Regions from separate parts of the Variovorax sp. GW821-FHT10B04 genome, predicted to be linked through region 2. Evidence: predicted binding sites of a transcription regulator. Region 2 holds the regulator's gene; the other holds the start of a gene.
The links. Region 2 encodes NrdR, which represses ribonucleotide reductase genes. Its sites were predicted from a motif close to CACNANATNTNGTG; they were not measured.
Positions count from the first base shown of each region.

Region 1 (14,622 bases), on a different contig from region 2:
ATGATGCTCACGCTGCTGAGCACCGTGATCGCTTCCACGCTGTTCGCCAGCGTGCAACCGGACTACGACAACATCTGGCTCGAATACGGTCAGATCGGCCTGTATGGCTTGCTGTCGGGCTGGGTCGTCACCGGTTTCGTGACCGCACTGATGGGCTTTTATGTCTCCGTTCGCGGCGACAAGCATGCGCTGTCGGTCAAGCAGGTCGCCAACCATCCGATGAACCCGGATGCACGGACCGCCATCATCATGCCGATCTGCAACGAGGACGTGTCCACCGTGTTCGCCGGCCTGCGCGCCACTTGCGAATCGGTGGCAGCCACCGGCCACGCCAAGCAATTCGACGTGTTCGTGCTGTCCGACAGCTACAACCCCGAAACCGCCGCCGCCGAACGCGCCGCCTGGGAAGACTTGCGCGCCGCGCTGGCCACGAGCCCGAACCAGCCGCAGGTGGAGGTGTATTACCGTCTGCGCACCCGTCGCACGCACCGCAAGGCCGGCAACGTGGCCGACTTCTGCCGCCGCTGGGGCAAGGACTACCGTTACATGGTCGTGCTCGACGCCGATTCCGTGATGAGCGGCGACTGCCTGACCTCGATGGTCAAGCTGATGGAAGCCAATCCCAACGCCGGCATCATCCAGACCGCGACGCAGGCCATCGGCCACGTCACGCTGCATGCCCGTGCGCAGCAATTCGCCTCCCGCGTGACGGGTCGTCTGTTCACGCTGGGCATGCAGTTCTGGCAACTGGGCGAATCGCACTACTGGGGTCACAACGCGATCATCCGCGTCGAACCCTTCATGAAGCACTGCGCGCTGGCACCGATCAAGGGCAATGGCGGCATGTCGGGCGGCATCATGTCGCACGATTTCGTCGAAGCTGCACTGATGCGCCGCGCTGGCTACAACGTCTGGCTGGTGTCCGACCTGGTCGGCAGCTACGAGCAGCAACCGCCGGACCTGCTGTCCGAATTGCAACGCGACCGCCGCTGGTGCCAGGGCAATCTGCAGAATGCCCGCCTGATGGCCGAACCGGGGATCCATTCCGTGCACCGCGCGATGTTCGTGACCGGCACGATGGCCTATTGCTCTGCGCCGCTGTGGCTCGCCTTCCTGACCCTGGGTACTGCGCTCTGGCTCAGCGGCTCCAGCCTGGTGTCGAGCTTCAACGTGCTGCCGATGGAACTCGCCGGCCTCTGGCTCTGGACGCTGTGCCTGCTGTTCCTCCCGCGCCTCCTTGGCATCGTCGCCGTGGTCATGCGTGGCGAACAAGGTCAGTTCGGTGGTGTCTCCGGCCTGATCAAGAGCTCGGTGCTCGAAAGCGGTCTCGCCATCGTGCAAGCGCCGGTTCGCATGCTGGCCCACTCGCTGTTCGTCATCGTGGCCCTGACCGGCATCAAGCTGGACTGGAAGTCGCCTCCGCGTGAAGCCGCCGCCGTGCCATGGAAGATTGCAGCATCGCAACTCGCACCGATGTCGCTGGTGGTCGCTGCCCTGGCCGTGGGCATCGCGCTGATCGACGCAAGCGCGCTGGTCTGGCTGATGCCCGTGGGCCTGCCGTTGCTGCTGGCGATCCCGCTGACCGTGCTGACCAGCCAGATCGCACTGGGCACTACGCTGCGCGATCGCGGCTACCTGTTGATTCCGGAAGAGTCGCGTTCCCCTGCCGTGCTGCGCCGCGCCTGGATGCACGCACTGCGCCTGGCTCGCCCCGCTCTCGCGACTGCCTGAGCACCAACCGATAAAAAAAGAAGCTTCGATTTGCTGTCACCCAAGGGCCCGTCCCCTGGAAATTGAAAAGGCCCGCTTCGGCGGGCCTTTTTCATGGGTCGACCGGAATACGGCCGAACCTCGTTGCGTCGCGGGATGACGCTCAGAAGCGAGGCATTCCGCCACCGCCACCCATCGGCGGCATTCCCTTCATGCCGCCCATCTTCTTCATCATCTTCATCAGGCCGCCGCCCTTCATCTTCTTCATCATTCCCTGCATCTGTTCGAACTCGTTGAGCAGCCGGTTCACCTCCTGAACCTGCACGCCGGCACCCGCAGCGATACGGCGCTTGCGCGTAGCCTTGAGCAGCTCGGGCTTGCGGCGCTCCAGCGGCGTCATGCTCTGGATGATTCCTTCCTTGCGGCGGATGTCGCGCTCGGCGCGATTCATATCGACTTCGGTCGCCTTGGCTGCCATCTGCGCGGGCAGCTTGTCCATCAGGCTCGACAGTCCGCCCATCTGCTTCATCTGCTGCAGCTGGCCAAGAAAATCGTTGAGATCGAACCCAGCGCCGCTCTTGACCTTGGCCGCCAGCTTCTGAGCAGCCGCCACGTCGACACCCGCCGTCACCTGCTCGACCAACGCAACGATGTCGCCCATGCCGAGAATGCGGCCCGCGTGACGCTCGGCGTCGAACACTTCCAGGCCGTCGATCTTCTCGCTGGTACCGGCGAACTTGATCGGCACGCCGGTGATCTGCCGCACCGACAAGGCCGCGCCACCGCGCGAATCGCCGTCGGTCTTGGTCAGGATGATGCCGGTGAGCGGCAACGCTTCCTTGAATGCCTTTGCCGTGTTGATCGCATCCTGGCCTTGCATGGCATCGACCACGAACAGCGTCTCGACCGGGTTCAGTTCGGCATGCAACTGCTTGATCTCGCTCATCAGCACTTCGTCGATCGCCAGGCGGCCCGCGGTGTCGACCAGCAGCACGTCAAAGAAGTGGCGTCGTGCATGGTCGAGGGCTGCGCGCGCGATGTCGAGCGGCTTCTGGTCCGGCGTGCTCGGAAACCATTCGGCACCGGCCTGCTTCGTGACCGTCTTGAGCTGCTCGATCGCGGCCGGGCGGTAGACGTCGCCGGACACCGTGAGCACCTTCTTCTTGCGCTTCTCGATCAGATGCTTGGCGAGCTTGGCAGTCGTCGTGGTCTTGCCCGCACCCTGCAGGCCGGCCATCAATATCACGGCCGGTGGCTGTGCGGCCAGATTGATGTCGGACACGCCCTCGCCCATGGTCGCCGCGAGTTCGCGGTTCACGATGCCGACCAGCGCCTGCCCCGGCTTGAGAGAACCGAGCACCTCCTGGCCCAGCGCCTTGTCCTTCACGCGGGCGATGAAGTCGCGCACCACCGGCAGCGCCACGTCGGCCTCGAGCAGAGCCATGCGGACTTCGCGCAGCATGTCCTGCACATTGCTTTCGGTGATGCGGGCCTGCCCGCTCATCGTCTTGACAAGGCGGGAGAATTTTTCGGTAAGGGCTGTCGCCATGGGAGAAGTACCTTGCTGCCCGTCAAACGCGGGCCGGTGGAAAGTCGTGAAGCTGAAGTCCTGTTCGGCTGCCCAGCCCCGTGCAGGCCACTGCGAAGATGCCTTCGGCGATCCGTCGCTGTGCTCCCGGCGGGGCAGCGGCCCGGCCACATGAAGTGCGCGGACCCTGAGGGAGAGCCATTAAACTCCTGCGATGATTTTAGCGATCCCCTCCCCACTCGGCGTGGCACTGGGCATCGCCACCGCGGCAGCCTACGGCTTCATCGCCGGCACGGCCTCGCGGTTGACCCGGCAGACGACCCAGGCAGTCCTCGGACTGGCATGGCTGCTGCACGCGTTGGCGCTGGCCTGGGGCCTCATCGGCCATGTGCCGCGCTTCGGCTTTGCACCTGCACTGTCTGTCACGGCGTGGCTCGTGCTGACTGTCTACGCCGTTGAAAGCCGGCTGTTTCCGCAACTCGCCGTGCGGCGCGTGCTGGCCGGACTGGGCGCGGCAGTGGTGCTGCTGGCCGTGTTGTTCCCCGGTACGCCATTGCACGTGACCGCATCGCCGTGGCTGCCGCTGCATCTGGCGCTCGGCATTGCGTCCTATGGCCTGTTCGGCGCTGCCGTGGTGCACGCCTGGCTGATCACGCGGGCGGAAAAGCAGATCCGGTTGGCTGCCGGTCCGCAGACCGGCGTGCCCCTGCTCACGCTCGAACGCCTGACCTTTCGTTTCGTGACGGCAGGCTTCGTGTTGCTGTCGGCCACGCTGCTGGCCGGCGTGCTGTTCGGCGAGACGCTCTACGGCCAGGCCGGCCGCGGCTGGAAGTGGGATCACAAGGCTGTGTTCTCGGTGCTGGCCTGGATTGCCTTTGCGGTGCTGCTGACAGGTCGAGCCCGCTTCGGTTGGCGCGGCCGGACGGCGCGCCGCGTGCTCTATGCGGGTGCGGCCCTGTTGCTGCTCGCCTATGTCGGTTCGCGCTTCGTGCTCGAAGTGCTGTTGCATCGCGCACCATGAAATACCTTCTCGTCTTCTTCGTCGTCTTCTTCGCAATCTGGCTTTGGCGAAAGAATCGCCGCGACGAAATGCGCGAGCGCGCGGTTCCGCCGCGCCGGCCCGCACCGCCTGCCGTCGGTGCGCCGCAGGCCATGTTGCGCTGCGCACATTGCAGCCTGCATCTGCCGGCGGGCGACGCAGTGCGCGGAGCGCACGGCATGTATTGCAGCGCCGCGCATCGCCAGGCTGCCGAACGCTGAACCGGCGCGCATGACGCTCCTGCTCTGGTCGCGCGGCGAGCCGACAACCGACTGGAGCCTGCTCGAACAGCCGCCCGGTACCGGCGGCGCGTTGCAGCGTCTATGGCGCGGCTTTCTGGCCGCACGCGGCTTCATCGCCATCGTGCTGCTGGCGCTGCAACTGCTCACCGCCATGCGGAACCTTCCCGTTCCCTGGGCGGCGCTGGCGCTGTCGGTCGTCTACCTCATCGCCGCATTGCTGACGATGCAACTCTCGCGGTTCATGTCGCCGATCCGTGGTTTGGGAGGCGTCTGGCTGGTCACGATCGGCGTCGACTTGACCATCTTCACGGCGCTGCAGCTGCTGGAAGCGGGCAACATCAACTACGCGCCGCTGTTCGCGCTCCCCGTGCTGATGGGTGCAGTCCTCGGCACGGTTGCGGTCGGGCTCGGCACCAGTGCGTTGGTCACGCTGCTGCTGCTGGCGGATGCGGGCTGGCACTGGCTGCGCATGCCGGCGGATGCTTCGCCACGCTTCGTGCAGGCCGCCCTGACCGGCACCGGCCTGTTCGTGGTCGCGTTGCTGGCACACGAACTGGCGCGTCGGCTGGCGCGCGAGGAAGCACTGGCGCTTCGCAACCGAGACACGGCGCAGATGCACGCGCAGGTGAATTCGCTCGTGATCGAGACGCTCGCCGACGGCGTGCTGGTGATCGATTCGCGCGGCCGGGTGCATGCAGCCAATCCGGCGGCGGCAGACATGCTTGGCCAGGAAATCGCCCGCCGGGACACACCCTTCACGCTGGCCGCGCAACCTGCCTGGCATGCGCTGGCTGCGCTGGCCGATCAGACATTCGAGCGACAGGCCAACCAGGTGCAGGAACTGCCCGTTGCGCAGGCCGAAGGCGCCGTACGCGAAGTGCGCGTGCGTACCCAACTGACACCGGCAGGCGACCCTCTGGGCGACGGGTTGTGCGTGATGTTCCTGCAGGACCTGCGGGAGCTCGAGGCACGGATCCGCACCGAAAAGCTCGCGGCCATGGGACGCATGTCGGCCGCGGTTGCGCACGAGATCCGCAATCCGCTGGCGGCGATCACGCAAGCCAGCGCACTGCTCAACGAGGACTTGAGCGACCCTGCACACCGCAGGTTGGCAACGATGGTGGAGCACAACGCGCAGCGCCTGGCGCGCATCGTGGACGACGTGCTGGATGTGGCACGTGTCGGCAGGCAGCGGCTTCTTGCACTGGGCGAACATTTGCCGCTCGACACCACGATCGAGGCGCTCGCGCAGGAGTGGACGCGACACACACGCCGCACGGGCGTGCTCCTGCAGCTGAATGCCCCCGGCTGCGATGTCTGCTTCGACGCCGAGCATCTGCGGCGCATCCTGGTGAACCTGCTGGACAACGCGTCGCGCTATGCGAGCGATCGCGAAGGTGCCATCCGGCTTCGCACGCGGCTCGACGCCGATGGCCGCGCAAGCCTGCAGGTCTGGAGCGATGGCAGCCCGCTGGAGCCCGCTGTGCAACGCCACTTGTTCGAGCCATTCTTCTCGTCCGAAAGTCGCTCCAGTGGCTTGGGGCTCTTTCTCTGCCGCGAATTGTGCGAGCGCCACGGCGCGGCCATCGGCTACCGGCGGCGGTCGCTGGCCGACAGCGACGCCGAAGGCAACGAATTCTTCGTGGCGTTCGCACCTGCCGATACGCGGCTGAGAGAATAGGTCGGTGAGCACCTTGAACCCATCCACCGTGCGCGCCGCGCAGATTCTCGTGGTGGACGACGAGCCCGACCTTCGCACCCTGTATGAACTGACGCTGTTGCGCGAGGGCTATCGCGTCGAAGCGGCCGGCAGCATCCTCGAGGCGCGACAGCATCTGGATGCCGGGCAGTTCGACGCCGTCATCACCGACATGCGCCTGCCCGACGGCCGCGGCATGGAGATCCTGCAGCACATCCAGCAGACCCAGCGAAGCGAGCGCTGCGTGGTGATGACCGCCTATGGTTCAGCCAACAACGCGGTCGAGGCCCTGAAGGCCGGTGCCTTCGACTACCTGACGAAGCCGGTCGACCTCAAGCAGTTTCGTACCGTGGTCGCGTCGGCCGTGCAGGCGCTGCAAGCGCCCAAGCCCGCAGCGACAGTGCCCGACGCAGCCCGCCTTGCGATGGCGGGGGGCGCCGGCCAGGCTGCACTCGATCGGCTGGTCGGCGACTCCGAACCGATGCAACTGGTGAAATCGCGGATCGTCAAGGTGGCGCGCGGCATGGCGCCGGTGCTGGTGCGCGGCGAGTCCGGCACCGGCAAGGAGCTGGTCGCACGTGCGATCCATGCCTGCAGCCAGCGCGGTGACGGCCCGTTCGTGGCCGTGAACTGCGGTGCGATTCCTGAAAACCTGCTCGAAGCGGAATTCTTCGGTGCGCGCAAAGGCGCATACACCGGTGCGTCGCAGGACCGCGACGGGTATTTCCAGGCCGCGCGCGGCGGCACGCTTTTCCTCGACGAAATCGGCGACCTGCCGCTCGCGATGCAGTCGAAACTGCTGCGGGCGATCCAGGAACGCAGCGTGCGTCCGCTCGGCTCGACGCAGGAAGATGCGGCCGATGTCCGTATCGTGAGCGCGACACACAAGAACCTGCAGATCGAAGTCCAGGCCGGGCGCTTCCGTCAGGATCTGTTCTATCGGCTCAACGTGATCGAGATCGCGATGCCCGCCCTGCGCGACCGGCGCGAAGACCTGCCCGCGCTGTGCGATGCGTTGCTGGTCCGCATCGCGCAGGAGGCCGGCATGACGGCGCCGGTGCTCTCTCCTGCCGTGGTCCATCGACTGGCCGTGCATCCTCTGCAAGGCAACGTGCGCGAGCTTGAAAACCTGCTGCACCGCGCAGTCGCGTTGAGCGACGGCAACGAGCTGCACCTTGACGGCATGGACACGGACGCCGGTTCATCCCTGTCGCTTGCGCAGGCCGAATTTCAGTCGCAAGCGCTCGCCGCCATCGACCGGACCGAGGCTGCTGCGGCCGCATCGGCCGGCATGTCCAGACCGGTCTCGCTGCCGCCCATTCCCACGGATCTGCAGGACTACCTCGATCGGCAAGAGCGCGATGTGCTCGTGCGGGCGCTGGCGGAAAGCGGCTTCAATCGCACCGCGGCCGCCGCACGGCTCGGATTGAGCTTGCGCCAGATCCGCTACCGCATCGCGCGATTGAACATTGCGACGCCGAATGGCGATGAAAACGCTGCGGGTGGCGGTGATGACTGAGTCCACCACGGGCGGGTCGCTGTGGCACGACGGCTGGTACAGGCCGGCCCGCGCATTGCCGTCACCGAACTTCGGACCGCGGCCTGCGGCGGCGTCGATCGACCTGATCGTGGTGCACTCGATCAGCCTGCCGCCCGGACACTATGGTGGTGACGAGGTCCAGCGCCTGTTCACCAACCAGCTCGACTGGGATGCGCACCCCTATTTCAGCGCGATCCGAGGCATTGAAGTCTCGGCACATTTCTATTTGCGGCGCGACGGCGAACTCCTGCAGTTCGTGAGCTGCGATGCACGCGCCTGGCATGCCGGGGCTTCTTCGTGGCGGGGGCGCACGAACTGCAACGACGACTCCATCGGCATCGAGCTCGAGGGCCTCGAAGGCGAGAGCTTCGAGACACGGCAATACGAGGCACTGGTGCCACTGTGCACAGCACTTGCCAAGCACTATCCGATCCGCTTCGTGGCCGGGCACGAGCACATCGCGCCGGGTCGTAAGCATGATCCCGGCGCCGGCTTCGACTGGCCCCGGTTGCAGCGCGGATTGGCCTCGTCCGGCGTCGAGTTCCCCCTCGATCGACCTCCGCTCTGAGATTTTTTCAATCGCCTGCTGACAAGCGATGGATCGGCTCAAAGACCTCAAGCTGGCCGGCCCGAGAAGAAGAACCTGAGCATCCATGCGGCTTTCCGGCGAAAAAGCGGCGGAAGGCCGCACCAGCCGGTGGATCTAGCTCGTCAAGCCAGCGGTCACGCGGCATTGCCACGGACGGCAGCGGGCTGAGGCCTGGTACATGCGCTTGAAATTGACATAAAACGCTACATATAGTGGCTTGCGACCCCCTCAGGCCCTAGATATAGTGTGCGCTCCCCGGCACTCAACGCCGGTGCGACTGCCGACATGGCACCGCCGTCCCCCAGAATTCCATCGAGGACCGACCGAATGCAAACTGCTCTCCACACTCCTTCCGCCACGCGCGCCGCCCCCACGCAGACCTCTGCACCGTCGCGCGACACCGCAGGCACGCCGGGCGCCAATGCGCTCGCAAACTATCAGATCATTCGCCGCAATGGCGCTGTCGTTCCCTTCGAACCGAACAAGATCGCCATCGCGATGATGAAGGCCTTCCTGGCCGTGCACGGCACGCAGGGCGCCGCCTCCGCCAGCGTGCGCGAAACCGTCGACACGCTGACGCAGGCCGTCGTGCGCGCGATGGTGCGCTCGCGCCCGGGCGGCGGCACCTTCCACATCGAGGACGTGCAGGACCAAGTCGAACTCGGCCTGATGCGCGGCGGCCACCACGACATCGCTCGCGCCTATGTGCTCTACCGTGATCGCCGCGCGCAAGAACGCGCCAAGCAGGAAACGCAGGAGACGCCAGCCGCGCCTGCACTGCACGTGCTGGACCGTGGCGAGCGCGTCGCGCTCGACGTGAACGAGCTCAAGGGCCTGATCGAGTCCGCTTGCACCGGTCTCGGCGACAGCATCACCGCGGCGCCGATCCAGGCCGAGACGATGCGCAACCTGTACGACGGCGTGCCGCTCGACGAGGTCTACAAGGCCTCGATCCTGGCCGCCCGCACGTTGATCGAGAAGGACCCCGACTACACCTTCGCGACCGCACGCCTGCTGCTGCACACGATCTTCAAGGAAATCATCGGCCGCGAAGTGATGCCCGCGGAGCGTTCGCAAGCCTACGTCGACTACTTCCCGCAGTTCATCAAGAAGGGCGTCGACAACGACCTGCTCGACGAGAAGCTGCTGCAGTTCGACCTGCCGCGCCTGGGCGCCGCACTGAAGGCCGAGCGCGACAACCAGTTCGACTACCTCGGTCTGCAGACGCTGTACGACCGCTACTTCCTGCACGTGCGCAAGACGCGCATCGAACTGCCGCAAGCCTTCTTCATGCGTGTGGCCATGGGCCTGTCGCTGAACGAGATCGACCGCGAAGCACGTGCCATCGAGTTCTACGAAGTGCTGTCGTCCTTCGACTTCATGTCGTCGACCCCGACGCTGTTCAACGCCGGCACGCTGCGCTCGCAACTGTCGAGCTGCTACCTGACGACCGTGCCCGACGACCTCGACGGCATCTACGAGTCGATCAAGGAAAACGCGCTGCTCTCGAAGTTCGCGGGCGGCCTGGGCAACGACTGGACCCGCGTGCGCGCACTGGGCTCGCACATCAAGGGCACGAACGGCGAATCGCAAGGCGTGGTGCCTTTCCTGAAGGTCGTCAACGACACGGCCGTGGCGGTGAACCAGGGCGGCAAGCGCAAGGGCGCCGTCTGCACGTACCTCGAAACCTGGCACCTCGACATCGAGGAGTTCCTGGAACTGCGCAAGAACACCGGCGACGATCGCCGCCGCACGCATGACATGAACACCGCCAACTGGATCCCCGATCTGTTCATGCGCCGCGTGATGGAAAAGGGCACCTGGACGCTGTTCTCGCCCTCCAACGTTCCCGACCTGCACGACCTGTTCGGCGCCGACTTCGAGCGTGCCTACGTGGCGTATGAAGAGAAGGCGGCGCGTGGCGAGATCAAGCCGAGCCGCACGCTCCAGGCGTCCGACCTGTGGCGCAAGATGCTCACGATGCTGTTCGAGACCGGCCATCCCTGGATCACGTTCAAGGATGCCTGCAACGTGCGCTCGCCGCAGCAGCACGCCGGCGTCGTGCACTCGTCGAACCTCTGCACCGAGATCACGCTGAACACCAGCGATACGGAAACCGCGGTCTGCAACCTCGGCTCCGTGAACCTGCTGCAGCATCTGAAGGACGGCAAGGTCGACCAGGTCAAGCTGAAGAAGACGATCTCGACCGCGATGCGCATGCTCGACAACGTGATCGACATCAACTACTACGCCGTGAAGAAGGCGCGCGACTCGAACCTGCGCCACCGCCCGGTCGGCCTGGGCCTGATGGGCTTCCAGGACGCGCTGTACGAACTGCGCATCCCGTACGCTTCGCAGGAAGCCGTGCAGTTCGCCGACGAATCGATGGAAGCGATCTGCTACCACGCCTACTGGGCATCGACCGACCTCGCGAAGGAACGCGGCAAGTACTCGAGCTACAAGGGCTCGCTGTGGGACAAGGGCATCCTGCCGATCGACTCGCTCGACCTGCTCGAGAAGGCCCGCGGCGGCTACGTCGAGGTCGACCGCTCGTCGACGCTCGACTGGGACACGCTGCGCCAGAAGATCAAGGCCGACGGCATGCGCAACTCCAACTGCGTGGCCATCGCACCGACCGCAACCATCTCGAACATCATCGGCGTCGACGCCTCGATCGAACCCTGCTTCGGCAACCTGTCGGTCAAGTCGAACCTGTCGGGCGAGTTCACCGTGATCAACCACTACCTGGTGCGCGACCTGAAGCGCCTGGGCCTGTGGGACGACGTGATGGTCATGGACCTGAAGCACTTCGACGGCTCGCTGCGCCCGATCGACCGCGTGCCGCAGGATGTGAAGGCGCTCTACGCCACGGCATTCGAGGTTCCGACCACGTGGCTGGTCGAGGCCGCCGCACGCCGCCAGAAGTGGATCGACCAGGCACAGTCGCTGAACATCTACATGGCCGGCGCTTCAGGCAAGAAGCTCGACGACACCTACAAGCTGGCCTGGCTGCGCGGCCTGAAGACGACCTACTACCTGCGCACGCAAAGCGCGACGCACGCCGAGAAGTCGACGGTGCAGTCAGGGCGTCTCAATGCCGTGTCATCGGGCGGTGCCAATGCATCGACGGCCGCGGCGTCGGGCATGAGCGCCCTCGAAGCTGCGGCGCTTGCAGCGCAGGCTCAGATGAGCGCCATGCCTGCCACCGATATCGCTTTCTGCGGTGTCGATGACCCGACATGCGAAGCCTGCCAGTGACGGGACGTTGATGCGATGCTGATTCGCGGCATCGCCTGACACAAGGCGATGCTCGCGAGCAACATAAGCATGGATAAGCACGAGATAATTCGGGCGCGGTGATGAGCTGCACTTTGCAACTCACATCGTTGCTCACATAATTTGAGCATTGGATTTTTCTATGTTGACCTGGGACGAAGAAGTCAAACCATCCTTGCCAAAGGACATGCAACAAGGATTGCATCATTCATCGCAAAGCGGCGCGTCGTTGGCTCGCCCGATGGAAGTCCCGACTTCGCAAACAGCGCCCGCAGCACGCCCGCAGACTCCGGCAACGCCGGCTGTCGCGCACCGCGTGAACGCTGCCGACAAGCGCATCATCAACGGCCAGACCGACGTCAACCAGCTGGTGCCGTTCAAGTACAAGTGGGCCTGGGAAAAGTACCTCGCCACCTGCGCCAACCACTGGATGCCGCAAGAGGTGAACATGACGCGCGACATCGCGTTGTGGAAGGACCCGAACGGCCTGACGGAAGACGAGCGCCGCATCGTCAAGCGCAATCTCGGCTTCTTCGTGACGGCCGACTCGCTGGCCGCAAACAACATCGTGCTGGGCACCTATCGCCACATCACGGCGCCTGAATGCCGGCAGTTCCTGCTGCGCCAGGCTTTCGAAGAAGCGATCCATACACACGCCTACCAGTACATCGTCGAATCGCTCGGCCTGGACGAAAGCGAGATCTTCAACGCATACAACGAGGTGCCGTCGATCCGCAACAAGGACGAGTTCCTGATCCCCTTCATCGAAGCGATCAGCGACCCGAACTTCAAGACCGGCACGCACGAGACAGACCAGACGCTGCTCAAGTCGCTGATCGTGTTCGCGTGCCTGATGGAAGGCCTGTTCTTCTACGTCGGCTTTACGCAGATCCTCGCACTGGGCCGCCAGAACAAGATGACCGGCGCTGCGGAGCAGTATCAGTACATCCTTCGCGACGAGTCGATGCACTGCAACTTTGGCATCGACCTGATCAATCAGCTCAAACTGGAAAATCCGCATCTCTGGACTTCCGAATTCAAGGCGGAGATCAAGGGCCTTTTCATGAAGGCCGTCGAGCTCGAATACCAGTACGCCGAAGACACCATGCCGCGCGGTGTGCTCGGCATGAACGCCTCCATGTTCAAGGGCTATCTGCGCTACATCGCCAATCGGCGCGCGCAACAGATCGGCCTCGATACGCTCTTCCCGAACGAGGAAAACCCGTTCCCCTGGATGAGCGAAATGATTGACCTGAAAAAAGAGCGGAATTTCTTCGAAACCCGCGTGATCGAGTACCAGTCGGGTGGAGCGCTCTCCTGGGATTGATCGAAATCCATAACAATCAATGAATTCAGGAATTGCCCTCGCCAACGACGCACCAGAGAGTGTGGCTGGCAGAGGGCTTAGGTGTTCATGGCGCTGGAGCTTGATATCCAACGCCATGAATCGCTCCATGCTCACAAGCGTGCATGGAGTGCTTCAAGAGGTTGATTTTTCAACTTGATCAAGGAGAAAGAAATGGCAACTGCAAAGAAAGCGCCGGCGAAGAAAGTCGCGGCCAAGAAAGTCGTAGCAAAGAAGGTCGTCGCCAAGAAGGCGCCGGCGAAGAAGGTCGTCGCCAAGAAGGTTGCAGCCAAGAAGGCTCCAGCCAAGAAGGCTCCGGCGAAGAAGGTCGTTGCGGCCAAGAAGGCTCCGGCGAAGAAGGTCGTCGCAGCCAAGAAGGCTCCGGCAAAGAAGGCCGTCGCGGCCAAGAAGGCTCCGGCGAAGAAGGCCGTCGCAGTGAAGGCACCGGCCAAGAAGGTCGTCGCCAAGAAGGCTCCTGCCAAGGCACCGGCGAAGAAGGTCGTCGCCAAGAAGGCTGTTGCAAAGAAGGCTCCCGCCAAGGCACCTGCTGCCAAGAAGGCTGCCAAAGCACCTGCGAAGGCGCCCGTCGCCCCTGCCCCTGCGGCACAGACGACCTTGAACCCGCAAGCTGCCTGGCCGTTCCCGACGGCAAGCAAGCCCTGAGCGTTCACGACGCCTTGACGGCAAAAAGCCCGGCACCGAAAGGCGCCGGGCTTTTTTCATGCGCGACCGCGCGCAGGACTACAGAGCCAGCGCTGCGCGATCGATCTGGTAGTTCTGCGGCCCGCGCGCGGCGATCTTCAGCGCGCCGATGCGGTTACCCAATGCAGCGCATTGAGCGAGTGGCCATCCCAGCTCGAGGCCGAACAGCAGCGCACCGCGCCACGCGTCACCACAACCGGTCGGATCGACGATCGCAGTCGGTGTGACAGGAGGCACCTTCGTGCATTCGCCACCCACCCACACCTCGCAGCCGTCGGCGCCCAACGTGACCACCAGGCCCTTCACGCGGCGTGAAATATCGGCACTGCTCCAGCCCGTGCGATCGCTGAGCATCTTTCCCTCATAGTCGTTGACCGTGACCCAGTCCGACTGCTCGATGAAGCGAGCGAGTTCATCACCATTGAACATCGGCAAGCCCTGGCCCGGATCGAATACGAACGGGATGCCAGCCAGCTTGAACTGCTCCGCATGCTGCAGCATTGCATCGCGTCCATCAGGCGAAATGATGCCCAGCTTGATGTCGCTGCGCGCTTCGATGCGTGTGACATGCGCCTGCTGCATCGCTCCCGGATGGAAGGCCGTGATCTGGTTGTTGGCCATGTCGGTCGTGATGAAGCACTGCGCCGTGTATGTGTCCGTCAGTTCACGGACGAACTCGGTGCCGATGCCCAGGCTCTGCAAGCGCGCGATGTAGTCGACGCCGTCGCTGCCAACGGTCGCCATCGGCAACGCCTTGCCTCCGAGCGCGTTGAGGCTGTACGCGATGTTGCCCGCACAACCGCCGAAGTCGCGCCGCATGGCCGGAACCAGGAAGGACACATTGAGGATATGCAACTGATCGGGAAGTATCTGATCGGCGAAACGGCCGTCGAAAGTCATGATCGTGTCGAACGCGAGGGAACCGCAAATCACTGCTGCCATGGAATGAATC
Region 1 is NZ_JBWKNQ010000005.1:221,908-236,529, forward strand. Features, by position in the region: gene mdoH (glucans biosynthesis glucosyltransferase MdoH) at 1-1,731, shown strand, start outside; gene ffh (signal recognition particle protein) at 1,874-3,259, opposite strand; gene AC07PZ_RS15025 (cytochrome C assembly family protein) at 3,453-4,259, shown strand; gene AC07PZ_RS15030 (PP0621 family protein) at 4,256-4,498, shown strand; gene AC07PZ_RS15035 (two-component system sensor histidine kinase NtrB) at 4,509-6,200, shown strand; gene AC07PZ_RS15040 (sigma-54-dependent transcriptional regulator) at 6,205-7,737, shown strand; gene ampD (1,6-anhydro-N-acetylmuramyl-L-alanine amidase AmpD) at 7,706-8,326, shown strand; gene AC07PZ_RS15050 (ribonucleoside-diphosphate reductase subunit alpha) at 8,675-11,605, shown strand; gene AC07PZ_RS15055 (ribonucleotide-diphosphate reductase subunit beta) at 11,766-12,950, shown strand; gene AC07PZ_RS15060 (histone H1-like DNA-binding protein) at 13,143-13,631, shown strand; gene AC07PZ_RS15065 (carbohydrate kinase family protein) at 13,710-14,612, opposite strand.
Region 1: a site for NrdR is predicted at 8,581-8,594, ahead of AC07PZ_RS15050 (ribonucleoside-diphosphate reductase subunit alpha). Genes of this name have one in related genera too.

Region 2 (14,622 bases):
CGGCAGTTGTGCGGTGTCGCGCTTCTCCCACGCACCGAGCAATTGCGTCAACGCCTCGCCATGGGCTTGCGAGGCCAACTTGCGCAGAGACATTTCGGCGCGCTCCAGCGCTTCGCGCTGTGCACGGAATGCAGCGTCGCCGAGGCGAGGACCGCGATCTTCACGCGGTGGGCGGTCACCGAAGCGGCCGGCGCCCGGGCCTCCGCGGTCGTTGCCGCGTCCATCCGGGCGCGGACCACGGTCATTGGGACGTCCGCCCGGGCCGCTACGGCCATCGCGGCGGTCGCCACCGAAGCGGCCGTCACGGCCTCCTGCGGGTTCGGCCTGGCGGCTGCCTGGACGATCATCGCCGCGGCGAGCAGCCACCACGGGCTTGGGCGGCGCCTTGGGTGCGGCTGGCGCAGCGCCAGCGTCGCGGTCGCCGGCATCGGCGAGCGCGGAGGCATCGGCACTGCCTTCCGGCGCGATCAGATCGCCGGCAGGAGCAGGTGCTGCCGGCACCACGCCTTCGGGCGCGTCCGACGACACGGGCGCGGGCGCTTTCGCCTCGCCAGCGGCTGGTTCGACCTGGGCACTTTCGCCGAATTCGGCGGCGGCCTGGCCTGGTGCAACGACTTCGGTTGCACCGACGGCAGGACCGTCCGCCCCCTCCTTCGCTGCCGAACGCGGGGCCGGCGGGGGCGCTTCGCCGCGGAGTGCGCCTTCGAGGCGCGCGACGGCTGCACGGATCTTCTGCGCGTCGCCGCTGCTGTTGGCGGCGTCCAGCGCCTTGGAGGCATCGAGCACGTAGCGATCGTGCTCGCTCATTTGCGAGGACACCTTCTCGCGCTCGGCGGTCTTGCGGTTGAAAGCTTCGTCGATCGGTGCGCGGAACGCATCCCACATCTTCTGTTCATGGCGGCGATCGAGCGGCACGCTCTGCGCCTCGGCCTGCCAGCGTTGCTGCAGCGCCTTCACCGCGTCGATGCGCAGCATCGGCGCAGCGCCCAGTTCGATGGCCTCGGCGATCATGGCCTGGCGACGGTCGATGCTGGCTTTCTGGGCGGCCTCGAAAGGCGCACGCGCCGCGCCGAAGGCCTCGTTCCATTGCGACTGCAGTTCGGCGAACACCTTCTCGCCGACATGGCCCGCATCGCGCCAGCGATCGGCGAACTGATGCAGCGCGCGGTTGTGCGCCTTCAGGTCGGCACCGGCCGCATGCTCGGCAACCCAGGCCTTGACCTCTTCGATCAGCGCGACGCGGTGCGCGCGATGCTCGGCGGCATCGGCACGCACCTTTTCGAGCCAGGCTTCGACCACCTTGTGGGCTTCGTTGCAGGCTTCGTCGAAGCGCTTCCACAACGCATGGTTGGGTGCACCGCCCTGGTCGGCCTGCTTCCACTGGTCACGCAGCGAACGCAGCGTTTCCTGCATCTTGCGGCCACCGAGTGCCTGACCTTCCGGGCGCTTGAGCAGCCCTTCTGCCTTGGCGACGAGTTCTTCACGGACCTTGTCGGCGCTCCAACGCTGCCAGCCTTCGAGTTCGCCGGCAGCCACCAGCGCAGCGTGCACGCGTGCCTCGAGCGGGGACTCGACCAGCTTGCCGTGTTCCTTGAGCACGGCGCGCAGCGCGGCCGCTGCACCCGAGCTGCCCTTGGCGTGGCCTTCGGCGGTCTGTTGTTCGAGTTTGGTGAGGGCGACGGTGACGGCTTCCTGAGCCGCTGCGCGCTTTTCGGGGTCGACCTTGGGTGCGGCCGGCTTGGCCGGCGCTGCGGGCGCCGATTCGAGCGGCAGCCCGCGTGCGGCACGCAGTTCGTCGGCCCAGACCGGGACCGGCGGCAGCGGCGCTGCGGCATCGGCCGCTGCGGCCAGCGTCTGTGCCAGCGCGCCGTGGAAGGCGTCCGAGACGACGAGCAATTGCGCCTTCGAGGCATCGAGCTGGGGCGCAAAGCGCGCGTCCAGGCTGTTCCAGTTGGCGTCGGCCGCGATATCGGCGGCCTGCTGCTGCCAGTGCGCCACGTCGGCACGCAGGGCTTCTTCGGCCGCCTGGGCATCGCGCCAGCCCTTGGTCGACAGCACTTCGAAGCGCTGAGCAAGAAGTACGGCCGCTTCGCGCTGCACCTGGACGCGGTGCTGCAGGTCGTCGATGCCCTTCACGCGTTCGGCAAGTTTCACCTTGAAGCCGGCCAACGGTTCGCGCGACAGCGGCGCGCCGGCCTTGGCCGCATCACGCTGCCAGGCCATGGCGTCGGCGATGTTCAGCTTGGTCTGGGCCAGCAGCGCTTCGGCCCTCTGGGCCCATTCGGCGGCGATCGCCTCCTGACCCTTGGCACGCTTGATTTCGTCGAGCTTTTCGCGCAGCACGCGCGCGGCACCCTTGTCGCGGCCGCTCAGTTCCTTGAACACCTCCTGCATCTGTTCCTGCGTCGGGTTGCCCGCAAGCCAGTCGCGAATGCGCTGCGCGCGTTCGCCAGATGTAGGGGCGGTGAACGCACCGCCGGTGAGCGTGTCGAGGGACTGGAGGTCGTGAGGCTTGGAAGAAGTAGAGGTCACTGCGCGCAAATCGTTGTCGAAGATGGAAAAGCTGGAGGCCGACGAAAGCCGGCAAACCCCTCTATTTTCACCGACGCGCGCATCGGTGCGTCAACGCGTCGCGAGATTGAGCTCGGCCGCGGGTTTCCAGGCTGCGTCCGGAGCCCCGGTTCGCACCGCGCCCAGGAACAATTGGCTGCCTTGCACCTGCCGCCCGAGCAGGTAATCACGCACCGCGGCGCCACGCTCGACAGCGAGCTGGCGCATCGACTCTTCGGTCGCCGGAATGCTCGCGAGCAGAAGATCTTCCATCTCTTTCTGAGGCAGATCCTTGGCCAGTCCGAGAAGGTTGCGCGGCTTGGTGATGTCTGCGCGCTTGTAGACCGCCGTCAACAGCGCGGGGTACTCGTCATCGGTCACCGGAGCGACATCCGCGGTCGCCGGCAGGCCGCCGCGCACGGCCGCGCGACGCTTTTCCGACTGCGTGAGCTGGCGCAACCGCTGGCGCTTGTACGCCTCGCCTTCCTTCTCGAGGTTGGCGGTACCGACAACCGTCATCTGCAGGCCGGGACGATCGTTCAGTGCCTTGGCGATCTTGTCGAGGCTCGCGTCGACCTTCGCAGGCAGATCCGACGAGCCGGGATCGAATGCGACCGCGCTCGATTCCGTCGTTCCACCGCCAAAACCACCCGTCAACAGACTGAACGGTGCCGTCACCGCCTTCACGATCAGGTTGCCGATCGCCTTGAAGATCAAGGAACCGATGCTGAACTGCGGGTCGTTGAGTGAGCCGCTCAACGGCACATCGACATCGATCACACCGTTGCGATCGGCCAGCAGCGCCACGGCCAGCCGCACCGGCAGGCTGTTGGGCGCGTCCTTGACTTCCTCGCCGAACTGCAACTGGTTCAGAACCAGCTTGTTGGTGGCGGTCAGCCGCCCATCTGCCGCGACCTGGTAGTTGACGTCCATGCTCAGCTTGCCGCGCTCGATGCCGTGGCCGGCATAGCGCACCGAATACGGCGTGAGCGGGGCCAGGTCGAGGTCGCGCATCTTCGCGGTGATGTCGAGCTGCAGCGGCTTCGCGAGCGGATTGATCTTGCCGGTGATATCGAGCGCCGCCGTCTGCTGGGCCTTTCCGCGGAGTTCGAGATCGGCCATGCCGGCCTCGGGACTCGCAGGTCGCGACGAAAACGCGCTCAGCTTGCCAGTGAGTTCGCTCAGGTCCGCGGAATAGTTGGGCTTGACGAACTGGTCCGTGAAGTCGATCCGTCCATTCACGAGGCTCATCGGCCCGAAATTCAAACGCGGCGAGGCATTGTCGGCACGGGTCACCTCGGGCGTCGGCGCGCGCGTCGTGACCGTGGCGCCGCCGCGCTCACGCTGCGTCTCGGCCGGCGTGGCAGCGGGCGCTTCCGCCGCAGCGCTGCGCACCAGGTTCTGCAGATTGAGTCGTCCGCTCGGCTCCACGATCACGCGCGCAAAGAAATCGGTCAACGTCGTCTCGCGAACATCGACCGTGAGCGGCGCGCCCGGCACCATCGCGACCTGCATGCCGCGCAGTCCGAGGGCCTTCCAGCCCAGCAACTGGGTGTTGGCGCGCTCGAGTCCGGGCGATTGCGACTGGGTCAGTTCCGCGCTGTTGGCCCGAAAGTCCTCCAGCGCACTGTCGCCCGACAGGCGGACGTCGACGCCTGCCGGCGTGGACGCCAGCCGGAACGTTCCACGGTAGCTGGCGAAAGCGCGACGGATGTCGATGTTCAACGCATCCGCGTAATAGGCCTTGAAGGCATGCGCAGGTACCGCCGAGACTTCGAGCCGGCCATCCACGGACAGTGGAGCAAGCACCAGGTTGCCCTTGTAGTCGATCCGGCCCGGATCGGCCCGCCCTGCGGCGATACGGCCGGACACCTGCAGCGGCGACACGGCACTGGTGCCTGGCGCGAGCTTCTGCAGGTTGACCCGAAGGTCGCTGACCTCGACGGCGATCGGCGTGGCGATCGCCTTGTCCGAATAGGACACCGCGCCGCCCTCGACCGCCAGGCTGCCGATGGTCAGACCCCACGGCAGCGTGTTGGAACCGGCAGGAGGCACTTCGGCCTCCGCCGGCTTGGGCGCGGCAACCGGTGCAGCCTGTGCGCCATCGGGCGTGCGCAGCCAGCGCTCGAACATCCAGCGCCGCTGGTTGTCGCGCTCGACGCTCACCTTCGGATTCGTTGCGGTGACCGACGCAATGGCCAGCGTGTGCCTCGTCATGTCGGCTTGCGCATCGACCAACTCGAAACGCCCGATGCTCGCCAATGCCGTCTTCGCCTGCGTCAGGGCGAGCCCGTCGACCGCGAGCCGGCGCGCTTTCAGGCGCAGGTCCGGCGCCGCCCAGGCGACGTCGATCTGACCACTCAGCTTCCCGTCCAGCGAGGGCACCAGGCTCTGCGCCAGATACGGCGCGGCCAGCGACAGAGGAAGGCTTGCGACATCGGTCTCGACATCGGCATGCTTGTCCGTCGCCTCGCCCTTGAACTTCAAAGTCGCATCGCCGATGGCAGCCGCACCGCTGAACCGGGCTGGCTTTTCCATCGGCCAGCGGATGCCGCTCGCCTCGACCGCCAGTTGCGTGAGGTCGATCGCCGCAGCCGGCTGCGTGGTCGCGTCGCGCCAGCCGACCTCACCGCCCTGGAGCCGCAGCCTGGCGACATCGACGCGAATCGGCTGCGGCGACGGCTTGACCACCGGCGAGCCTGCAGCGGGAACCGGCGCCTGCGCAACCGGTTTGTCAGTGGCGCCGGTCACCGGATCGGTCGCCAGCAGGTCCAGGCGCCCACTGCCGTCGCGCGCGACCGTCAGACGAGGCGCGTCCAGGGCGATCTCTCCGAACTGGAAGACACCCTCCAGCGGCCGTAGGTCCGCGAGTTCGAGCTTGAGCGACTGGAACGCCAGCAAATCGTGCGCCCGCGCGTCCGCCACCTTGACGCCATGGGCCTGGACCGTTCCGGTGACCTTCAGACCGCCGGTGGCCGCACGCTCGAAATCCACTTGCAGATCGGCGTCCAGCGTGCCCGACTGCAGCTTCACCGGCAGGCCGGCCGGCATGTAGCCCAGATAGGGCGCGAGGTCGAGCCCCTTGAAACTCAGGTGCGCATCCGTCTTGCGGCTTTCGGCGAACGGCAGCGCAAGGGCTTGCGAATCGAAGACGCTGCCGTTGATCGTGAACGCCAGCCTGGGCTGGGTCTGCACATCGCGCTGGGCGCCCAGGTTGCTGAGGGACGGCACCTGCAGCATGAGCTCGCGCACGGTGTGCTGGCGCTTGATGACCTGGTCGTCGAAATCGACCGATCCGCCAGAAATCGCGATGTTGTAGATAGCGAAGCGCGGCATGTCCCCAGAGGGCGTGCCAGCGGGACTTGCCAGCTTCGCGAGGACGTCGTCGATGTCGTACCGGCCGTCGGCCTGCCGCGTGAGCCGCACCGCCGGGGCGTCGACCTGCAGCGCATCGATCACGGGCGCGAACCGCAGGATGGACTGGAGTTCGGCGTCGGCATAGAGGCGCCGGATGGCCACCTGCGGTAAGCCGCCATCGCGGCCGGCGATGTGCAAGTCACTCAACGTGAGCTCGAGCGTCCAGGGCTTGAAATCGACACGGCCGACCGTGACCTGCCGCCCCAGCTTTTCGCTGGCGATCCGCTGCAGCTGACTCTTGATCAGAGGAGGCACCGCCAACCATGTCAGCAGCCACAGCGCAAGCCATGCCAACAGCAGCACCGCTGCACGTCGGACCCATTTGTTATGTCTCAGCGAGGCGGCATTCATCGCATGAGTGTGCCGCAAACAAGAAAGCCCGGAAGCCGGACTTTGCGGTCCGAACTTCCGGGCTCGATGGCGGGCTCAAGACCCATGCCATCTGTTCCGCAGGATCGGAAGTTGAATCGTTCCGACTGCGCTGGCGGCAAGAGATTACCGCCAAGGGGAGCCTTCGCCAGACATCTGGTTGGCACCAATGTCGATCGGCGTCGGCAGATGCTCGAAATGCTCGAGCGGGTTCAGGTTAAAGCGTCGCAACAGGGTTTGCAACGGCCCGGTTCATAGCTTTTTCAATGGCTTTTTCATTGTCGATAACTGAAATATTCGCGCCGGACTGCATGCATCGTTAGACTAAAAAGAACTAACGATCAATTCCTTTATCCTTGACCGTGTATTTAGCCACTCCTAGAATGCCGCTGGCCCGGCGCTGCCCCTGCAGCCCGGCACCCTGAAATCCGCTGCCGAATTAACCGGCTTGATCAGACGACCGCGCCCCCTCCCCTTTTGCGCGGACCTGATTCGTACCCATCCACACGTCGCCAACTCCTTGCCATCGCCCCTCGTGCGGCCTTGGCATCCGAGATGCCGCACAGAAAGGAAAGAGCGATGCACCAGGCTTTGGAAGCCACTGCCCGAGGTCTCAAAACCTTTGGCTCCGATGTAGCTGACGGCTTCTTCGAAATCACCCACAACGGCTTTGCGCTGCTGGGTCTTGCCATCGTGTTCGCCGGCCTCGCGCTGGTGGCACGCCCCGACCTCCGCCAGACCGGCGAAGTCCACTTGATGAGCTGGCTGCAGTCGCGCCTGCCCGTCGCTGCCCCAGAAGCCATCGCGCTCCCGCCGAACGCCATCGAGCGCACGACGGCATCCAGCCCGCTGGAGCTGCCGAAGCAGCAGGCGGCCGTCGCGTACTGGCTCAGCAAGAAGTACAGCGTCGCCGCGGAACCGCTGAGCGTGCTGGTGTCCGAGGCCTACCAACTGGGCAAGAACACCAAGCTCGACCCCACGCTGATCCTCGCGATCATGGCCGTCGAATCCAGCTTCAACCCGTTTGCGCAAAGCCAGGTCGGTGCGCAAGGCCTGATGCAGGTCATGACCCGCGTCCACACCGAGAAATACGAGAGCGCCGGTGGCGCGCTCACGGCCTTCGATCCGGTCACCAACATGCGGGTGGGCGTCAAGGTGCTGCTCGAATGCATATCCCGGGCGGGCTCGCTCGAAGGCGGCCTCCGCTATTACGTCGGTGCCGCCAACATGGACAGCGACGGCGGTTACGCCGCCAAGGTGATGGCAGAACACGAACGTCTGCGCCTGGTGGCCAACGGCCGCTCACTGCCGATCTGGCCCTCGCAGCCCGCACCACCCGCCATGCGCACGCAACCTGCCGTGCCGCCGCTGCCAGTGGCTACCACGCCGGTGCCCGAAAAGACGTCGCCGGACGCACAGAAGGTCGCCCTGCTCGCCGATTCCTGAGCGGCCTCGCGGCGCCGCTCGGCTACACTTGCGGGGTACGCGACTGGCGATAGGCGCAATCTTTCCAAGGGTTTTGCGCTGACGTGGACTACCACTGGGAAGCGTACCGCCCGGCACTGTCCGGGCGATCAGCCGTTCGCCTGGGCAGCCCTTGTTTGATTTGAAGAACAAGGACCACCGTCTTCAAAGGACTGCCATGTACCACCGCGACATCCTGGTCGAACAGACCGATCCCGAACTCTGGGCTGCCATCCAGGCCGAGAACGCCCGCCAGGAACACCACATCGAACTGATCGCCAGCGAGAACTACGCCTCGCCGGCCGTCATGCAGGCCCAGGGCTCGCAGCTCACCAACAAGTACGCCGAAGGCTATCCCGGCAAGCGTTACTACGGTGGTTGCGAACATGTCGACGTGGCCGAGCAACTGGCGATCGACCGCATCAAGCAGATCTTCGGCGCCGATGCCGCCAACGTGCAGCCGCATTGCGGTGCCTCGGCCAACGAAGCCGTGATGCTGGCCTTCCTGAAGCCTGGCGACACCATCATGGGCATGAGCCTCGCCGAGGGCGGCCACCTGACCCACGGCATGCCGCTGAACATGAGCGGCAAGTGGTTCAATGTGGTGAGCTACGGGCTCGACGCCAACGAAGCCATCGACTACGACGCGATGGAGCGCAAGGCGCACGAGCACCTGCCCAAGCTGATCATCGCGGGTGCATCGGCTTATTCGCTGCGCATCGATTTCGAGCGCTTCGCCAAGGTCGCGAAGGACGTCGGCGCGATCTTCATGGTCGACATCGCCCACTACGCCGGCCTCGTGGCCGCGGGCGTCTATCCGAACCCGGTGCCGCACGCCGACATCGTGACCTCGACCACGCACAAGAGCCTGCGCGGCCCGCGCGGCGGCATCATCCTGATGAAGTCGCAGCACGAGAAGGCGATCAACAGCGCGATCTTCCCCGGCCTGCAAGGCGGCCCGCTGATGCACGTCATCGCAGCCAAGGCCGTGGCCTTCAAGGAAGCGATGTCGCCGGAATTCAAGACCTACCAACAACAGGTGGTGAAGAACGCCCAGATCGTCGCCGAGACGCTCACGGCACGCGGCCTGCGTATCGTCAGTGGGCGCACCGAAAGCCACGTGATGCTGGTCGACCTGCGCTCCAAGGGCATCACCGGCAAGGAAGCCGAAGCCGTGCTGGGCAGCGCGCACATGACGATCAACAAGAACGCGATCCCCAACGACCCGGAAAAGCCGATGGTCACGAGCGGCGTGCGCATCGGCACGCCGGCGATGACCACGCGCGGCTTCAAGGACGAGGAAGCGCGCGCCACCGCCAACCTGGTGGCCGACGTGCTCGAGAACCCGCGCGACGCGGCGAACATCGAGGCCGTGCGCGCCAAGGTGCATGCGCTGACCAGCCGTTTCCCGGTCTACCGCTGACCGCTGGGCAGAAAGACCTGACCGCATGAAATGCCCTTTTTGCGGTCATCTCGAAACGCAGGTCGTCGAAACCCGCGTGTCGGAGGACGGCGACTTCGTGCGCCGTCGCCGGCAGTGCGGCGCTTGCGACAAGCGCTTCACCACCTACGAGCGGCCCGACGTCAATTTCCCTGTCGTCGTGAAGAAGGACGGCAGTCGCGCCGACTTCGACTCCAACAAGGTTCGCGCGTCGATGATGCTCGCGCTGCGCAAGCGGCCGGTCAGCATCGAGCAGATCGACAACGCTCTGCTACGCATCGAGCAGGAACTCCTGGCCGGAGCACGTCGTGAGATCGGCTCGAAGAAGCTCGGCGAACTCGTGATGCGCGAGCTCAAAGGGCTGGACAAGGTCGCCTACGTGCGCTTCGCCTCCGTCTATCGAAGCTTCGAGGACGTGGACGAGTTCCGGCAGCTGCTGCAGGACATCTGAGCCGTTCGGCGGCGCGCATCCGCTGTTGAGTGGCAGCGGGCGGCGCGGCCAACGCTGCAACGTGCAGCCGGCATGCGATTGCGGGCACCACAGGCTTCGCATGTCCACGAGGCGTTTCGCCTGTGCGAGTCGTGCAGCATCGCGCGGATGGGACATTGCGCGCTCATTCAGCACGAGTTCGCAATGACCATCACAGGAGCCGGAAGACGATCACCGATTCACGAGGACGACGCATCCTCGTCGGTGCGCGCGCCAACAACGAGTTCGGACGTCGAGAAAAAACCTCATCGCCTCGCAGACGCACAAACCGACATGCTCGTGCAAACCGCGGTGAAGCGCCGCTGCACTTCGAACGCCGATTTTTCCGCCTCGCCACCGACCGAGGACGTACCTGCGGGCGTCAAGAGCAGAGCGCGCGCCATGATCGACGCAGCACCCAACGTCTTCGAAGCTTTGGCTGCAGAAGGCCAAGCTGCGGCGCCATGGACTCTGAGCGTCATCGGACCAGATGGCGCAACGCTCGCAGGGTCAGGCACAGCGACCGTCAAGTTGCACCGAAAGGACGCTGGCGTCTTCAGCGTGGCTCGCATGCCGCGGACCTTTCACGAGCAGCTGGTGACTCGTCAGAAAAACGAGCCGCTCGAGAATTTTGAAGCCCGTACGAAATTTCTCGCGCGCCTGAGAAACTTCGAGGGTTCACTCGAGGCAGTACTGTGCCTCTGCAAGAACTGGCAGCATCAGCCGAACACGAACGAGATCCTGCTGCGTGGCGACGGTGGCGCGCTGCAGGCGCTATGGGACGCCATCGCGCCGACCACCTCAGCCATCGGCGATATGCGCAGCCGACTCGAGTCTTCCGCAGGCATCGAGAAGCAGCGCCCCGGTTTGATGGAAAGCACGCACAAAGAGGCCCCACGCCTTCGCGTGCAGAAGCGCATCCACGATCTGATGGATGCTCGGCAAACGGAGATATCGAACCGGCTGAAAGCGCATGCGCCTTCTGCGAGCGAAGCGCAAACGCAATGCGCCAGGCACCTCGCGCAGCTCGACGAAATCGCAGCATTCATGCACGACGCGACAGCGGCGCAACTGGACAAGATACTCGAGGCCATGGAGGCCGACGCCTGGGACGCGCTGGAAGTCCGAGACCCGATCTCGCGTCCCTCGTTGCCTGAACTGGCGCCAGAGTCTCCAAAAGCATCGCCGGATGGCAGGGTCGAGGCCGAGGCGAAGTCCGCGGATTCCGCGGCGCTTGTGAAAGCCTGGACGGCCATCGATGCCATTCGTCATCTATGGAGTTCGAGCAGGTGCAGCGATCACCTGATCAGCGGCTTTCTCGAGATGAATCCGAGCCAGATCACCACGATCTTCGGCCAGCGCAAATCGCTTCCCCAGCCGCAAGCGAACCACCATCGGCAAAGGTTGGATATGGGTCTGGATGGACTTGTCGCAGCAATCAAGCAAGGCAGGAAAGTCAGCGACTTCCCGGCGTATGCAAAGACGCTGGCGCCTCTTCGAACGATGATCGGAATGAGCTGCGCAGAGCGGGAAAACTTTCGAAAAGATTGCACAAAGGATGACGGGGACTCTGCCCGCTGAGCGGCAGTCGATCTGCGCTGAACGGCGACGCCCTGCGGCAACTGCGACCGCAGAATTTTCAGTTCGCGTCGTCACACCCGCACGACCGCATCTTCCCGGGAGTTTCATTGCAACGCAGGTATCGCGCACGACGCCACGGCGTCGGCTTCACGCTGATCGAGATTCTGGTTTCGCTGCTGTTGCTGTCTTTTGGCCTGCTCGGCATGGTTGCCCTGCAAGCCGGCGCCTTGCAGGGCAACCGCGAGGCGCGCCTGCAGGTTCTGGCGATTCGTCTCGCCACCGAACTGAGCGAGCGGATGCAGGGCAACCGCGCCATTGCGATGCAACCCAGCCCGACCGAAAACCCCTATCTCCTCGACGATTTCAATGGCGCCGCGACGTCGTCGACCGTTGACTGCATCCTTACCGGCTGCGGCAGCCCGCTCGACACCGCCCGCGGAGATATCGCCGAATGGCTGACTCAGTTGGTCGATACCGCCCATGGCGGGTTGCCGGGCCCGCGCGCCACGGTCTGCTTCGATGAGGCGCCTTATGACCTCGACGGCCGCCCGCACTGGGAATGCACGCACAGCGGCGGGACCGTACAGATCAAGCTCGGATGGCGCCGCGGCGCGACCGACCGCTCCAAGACCGGCAGCGACGCGATCGAAGACCCGAATGCGCGTGACAGCCGTCCGCTGGTCAGCATCCCGGCCGCGTTGGGCATTCCGTCATGAGCGTCGCGCCGGCCCGCCGCATGCGCGGCCTGACGCTGGTCGAACTGCTGGTCGCGCTGGCGCTGACCGCGACCATCATGGCGGCGTCGAGCGCCGCACTCCTGCTGGGCCGCCGTGGCTTCTCGACAGTCGATGCGGTGAGCCAGCTCCAGGACAACGCGCGTTTTGCGGCCGACGTCATCCTGCGCACGGCCGCACAGAGCGGCTACCTCGACGTCAATTACGCGGTGGACACGCAAGGCGCGGCATTCAAGCTGGCAACGGCCGTCTCGCCGGTCGCCTACGTCCAGGGCTACGACAACGCACTTCAGCCGACCGGCGCAGTGGGTATCAACGCAAGCCGTTCCACGGGTTGCGCACGCAGCGCCGGAAGCGCATGCGCCAACGGCAGCGACGTGCTCGTCGTGCGGGCCCAGGCCAGCGCGCGCGTTGCGGGCGCAACGGATACCGACAAGGCCCTGATCAACTGCATGGGCAACGCCATCGATGCCGTTCCGACCGCACGCAACGACCTGTTGGTCAGCGTCTTCTACGTCGATGTCGGCAGCGACGACGAGCCATCGCTGATGTGCAGCGTTGGCACCACCGCCGCGATGCGTGCGGGCACGCAACCCGTCGTCCAAGGTGTCGAGAGCTTCCAGGTCTTGTACGGCGTCGATGGCGTCACGCCCCATGCGGCGCCGACCGACTCGACGGACGGCGTACCCGACCGCTACCTGCGCGCCGACCAGATGGTCGTTGCGGGCGACGACGCGGCCACGCTCGCCAATTGGCAGCGGGTGCGCGCGCTGCGCATCGGCATGGTGCTGCGAGGCCCGGTCGGCTCGCTGCAGGACAAGGCCCTGCCGACGGTGCTCTATCCGCTGGGTGTGCCGCTGGCATCGGCCGACGACGTCGGGAGCACTTTTGCCGCCCCGAACGATGGTCGGCTCCGTCAGACCCTGAGCTTCACCATCCACCTGCGCAACCTGCAGCAGCTCTGATGCCCTGTCACACGTTGCGCCCATTTCCCTCGTCTCGCGCGCGGATCACGCAGCAACGCGGCGCGGCGCTCATGACGGTGATGATGGTTCTGATCATCGTGTCGATGCTGGGTCTGGCCGCCGTCGAGATCACGGTCATGAGCGAGCGGGGCTCGCGCAACGACCGCGATCTGCAACTCGCCTTGCAGGCGGCCGAAGCCGCACTGGCCGATGCGGCCTACGACATCGACGGCACGGGCGCCGTGGCAGTCAGTCGCCCCGAAGTCTTCGCCATCGACAGCAGCGCGGATTTCCAGGAGGGCTGCGGCGATGCCGCCAGCGGCCATGGCAAGGGCCTCTGCATGCCTGCGCTGGCGGGACAACCCGTCTGGCTGACGGTCGACTTCACTGCGCCACCGGCCCGCTCACGCGCCGTGTCGCTGGGTGAATTCACCGGACGTTCTTTCGCCTCGGCCGAGGATGGCGGCAGCCAAGGCGTGCTGCCCGCAGCAAGGCCCCGCTACGTCATCGAAGCCGTCCCGGACGGCGAAGTCTTCACGGACCTGCGACGCAAGACCGGCTACGTGTACCGCGTCACGGCCATGGGATTCGGCCCGCGTCAGGACATTCAGGCCGTGCTGCAAATGGTCTACCGAAAAAAGAGGGACTGACGAATGCGCGTCGCCTTGCGTCAACTCGCGGCCGCAGCGCTGCTGGGTGCAGCCTGTGTCTCGTGGTGGGCTTCGGGCCAGAGCAAACCGGTCGCGGTCATCGCGCTCTCGTCGCTGCCGCTGTCGGGCCTTGGCGGCCCGAAACCCGCGCTGGCAGTGGCGCTATCGATCGGAACGTCCACGGCGGGCGCTCAACACCGGCAGCCGGTTTATGCATCGAGCGACGAATACCTGGGTTACTTCGACACGGAAAGCTGCTACGCGTACGTCGATGACGCCGATCCCGCGCTGCGCCGCTTCGAGCGCCAGTCGGCAGCGGCGGCCCGGCGATGCGGTGGGGCGGGCTTCAGCGGCAACTTTATGAACTGGGCGACGGCGTCGACACTCGATGTGCTGCGCATCGGCCTCACCGGCGGCGACCGCGTCGTCGACACACCCGATCTGACCGTCCTGCAGCGTGCCATGCTGCCCCCGAGCTTCTTCAACAGTGCGACGGACTTCCCGGGCAAGTCGATCGACGCGGCCACTGCACGTGATGCGTTGCCCGCCGCGCTGCTCGGCGACCTGAGCGGCAGCGTCTTCGTCGCCAATTGCCTCGACCGGGTGCATTTCGGTACGTCTGCATCCGGCAGTTGCACAGCACCCGGACACGCTGCGGACCTTGGCGTTTCTCTCGCCAGCGAGGGTGCGTTCCGCGTGCGGATCAAGGTCTGCGAGGCCGACGCTTCCGGCGGCCTGCAAGACCCACGCGGCGCCTACTGCGCGCCCTATCCGCATGGCGACTTCAAGCCGATCGGCGGACTGCAGCGCCAATCCGACAGGCTGCGCGTCGCCGTCTTCGGCTATCTGCTGGACGACCGCGACGGGCGCTACGGTGGCGTGCTGCGCACCCCGATGAAGCCGGTGGACGCCACAGGCACTGCAGCGCTCGAGTGGGATCCGTCGAATGGCGTGCTCCAGCCGAACCTCGACGGTGCGCCCG
Region 2 is NZ_JBWKNQ010000014.1:104,035-118,656, reverse strand. Features, by position in the region: gene AC07PZ_RS27185 (DUF349 domain-containing protein) at 1-2,532, opposite strand, end outside; gene AC07PZ_RS27180 (DUF748 domain-containing protein) at 2,623-6,318, opposite strand; gene AC07PZ_RS27175 (lytic transglycosylase domain-containing protein) at 6,916-7,782, shown strand; ZMP/ZTP riboswitch at 7,812-7,935, shown strand; gene glyA (serine hydroxymethyltransferase) at 7,979-9,223, shown strand; gene nrdR (transcriptional regulator NrdR) at 9,249-9,692, shown strand; gene AC07PZ_RS27160 (hypothetical protein) at 9,876-11,291, shown strand; gene pilV (type IV pilus modification protein PilV) at 11,399-12,007, shown strand; gene AC07PZ_RS27150 (PilW family protein) at 12,004-12,990, shown strand; gene AC07PZ_RS27145 (pilus assembly PilX family protein) at 12,990-13,640, shown strand; gene AC07PZ_RS27140 (pilus assembly protein) at 13,644-14,622, shown strand, end outside.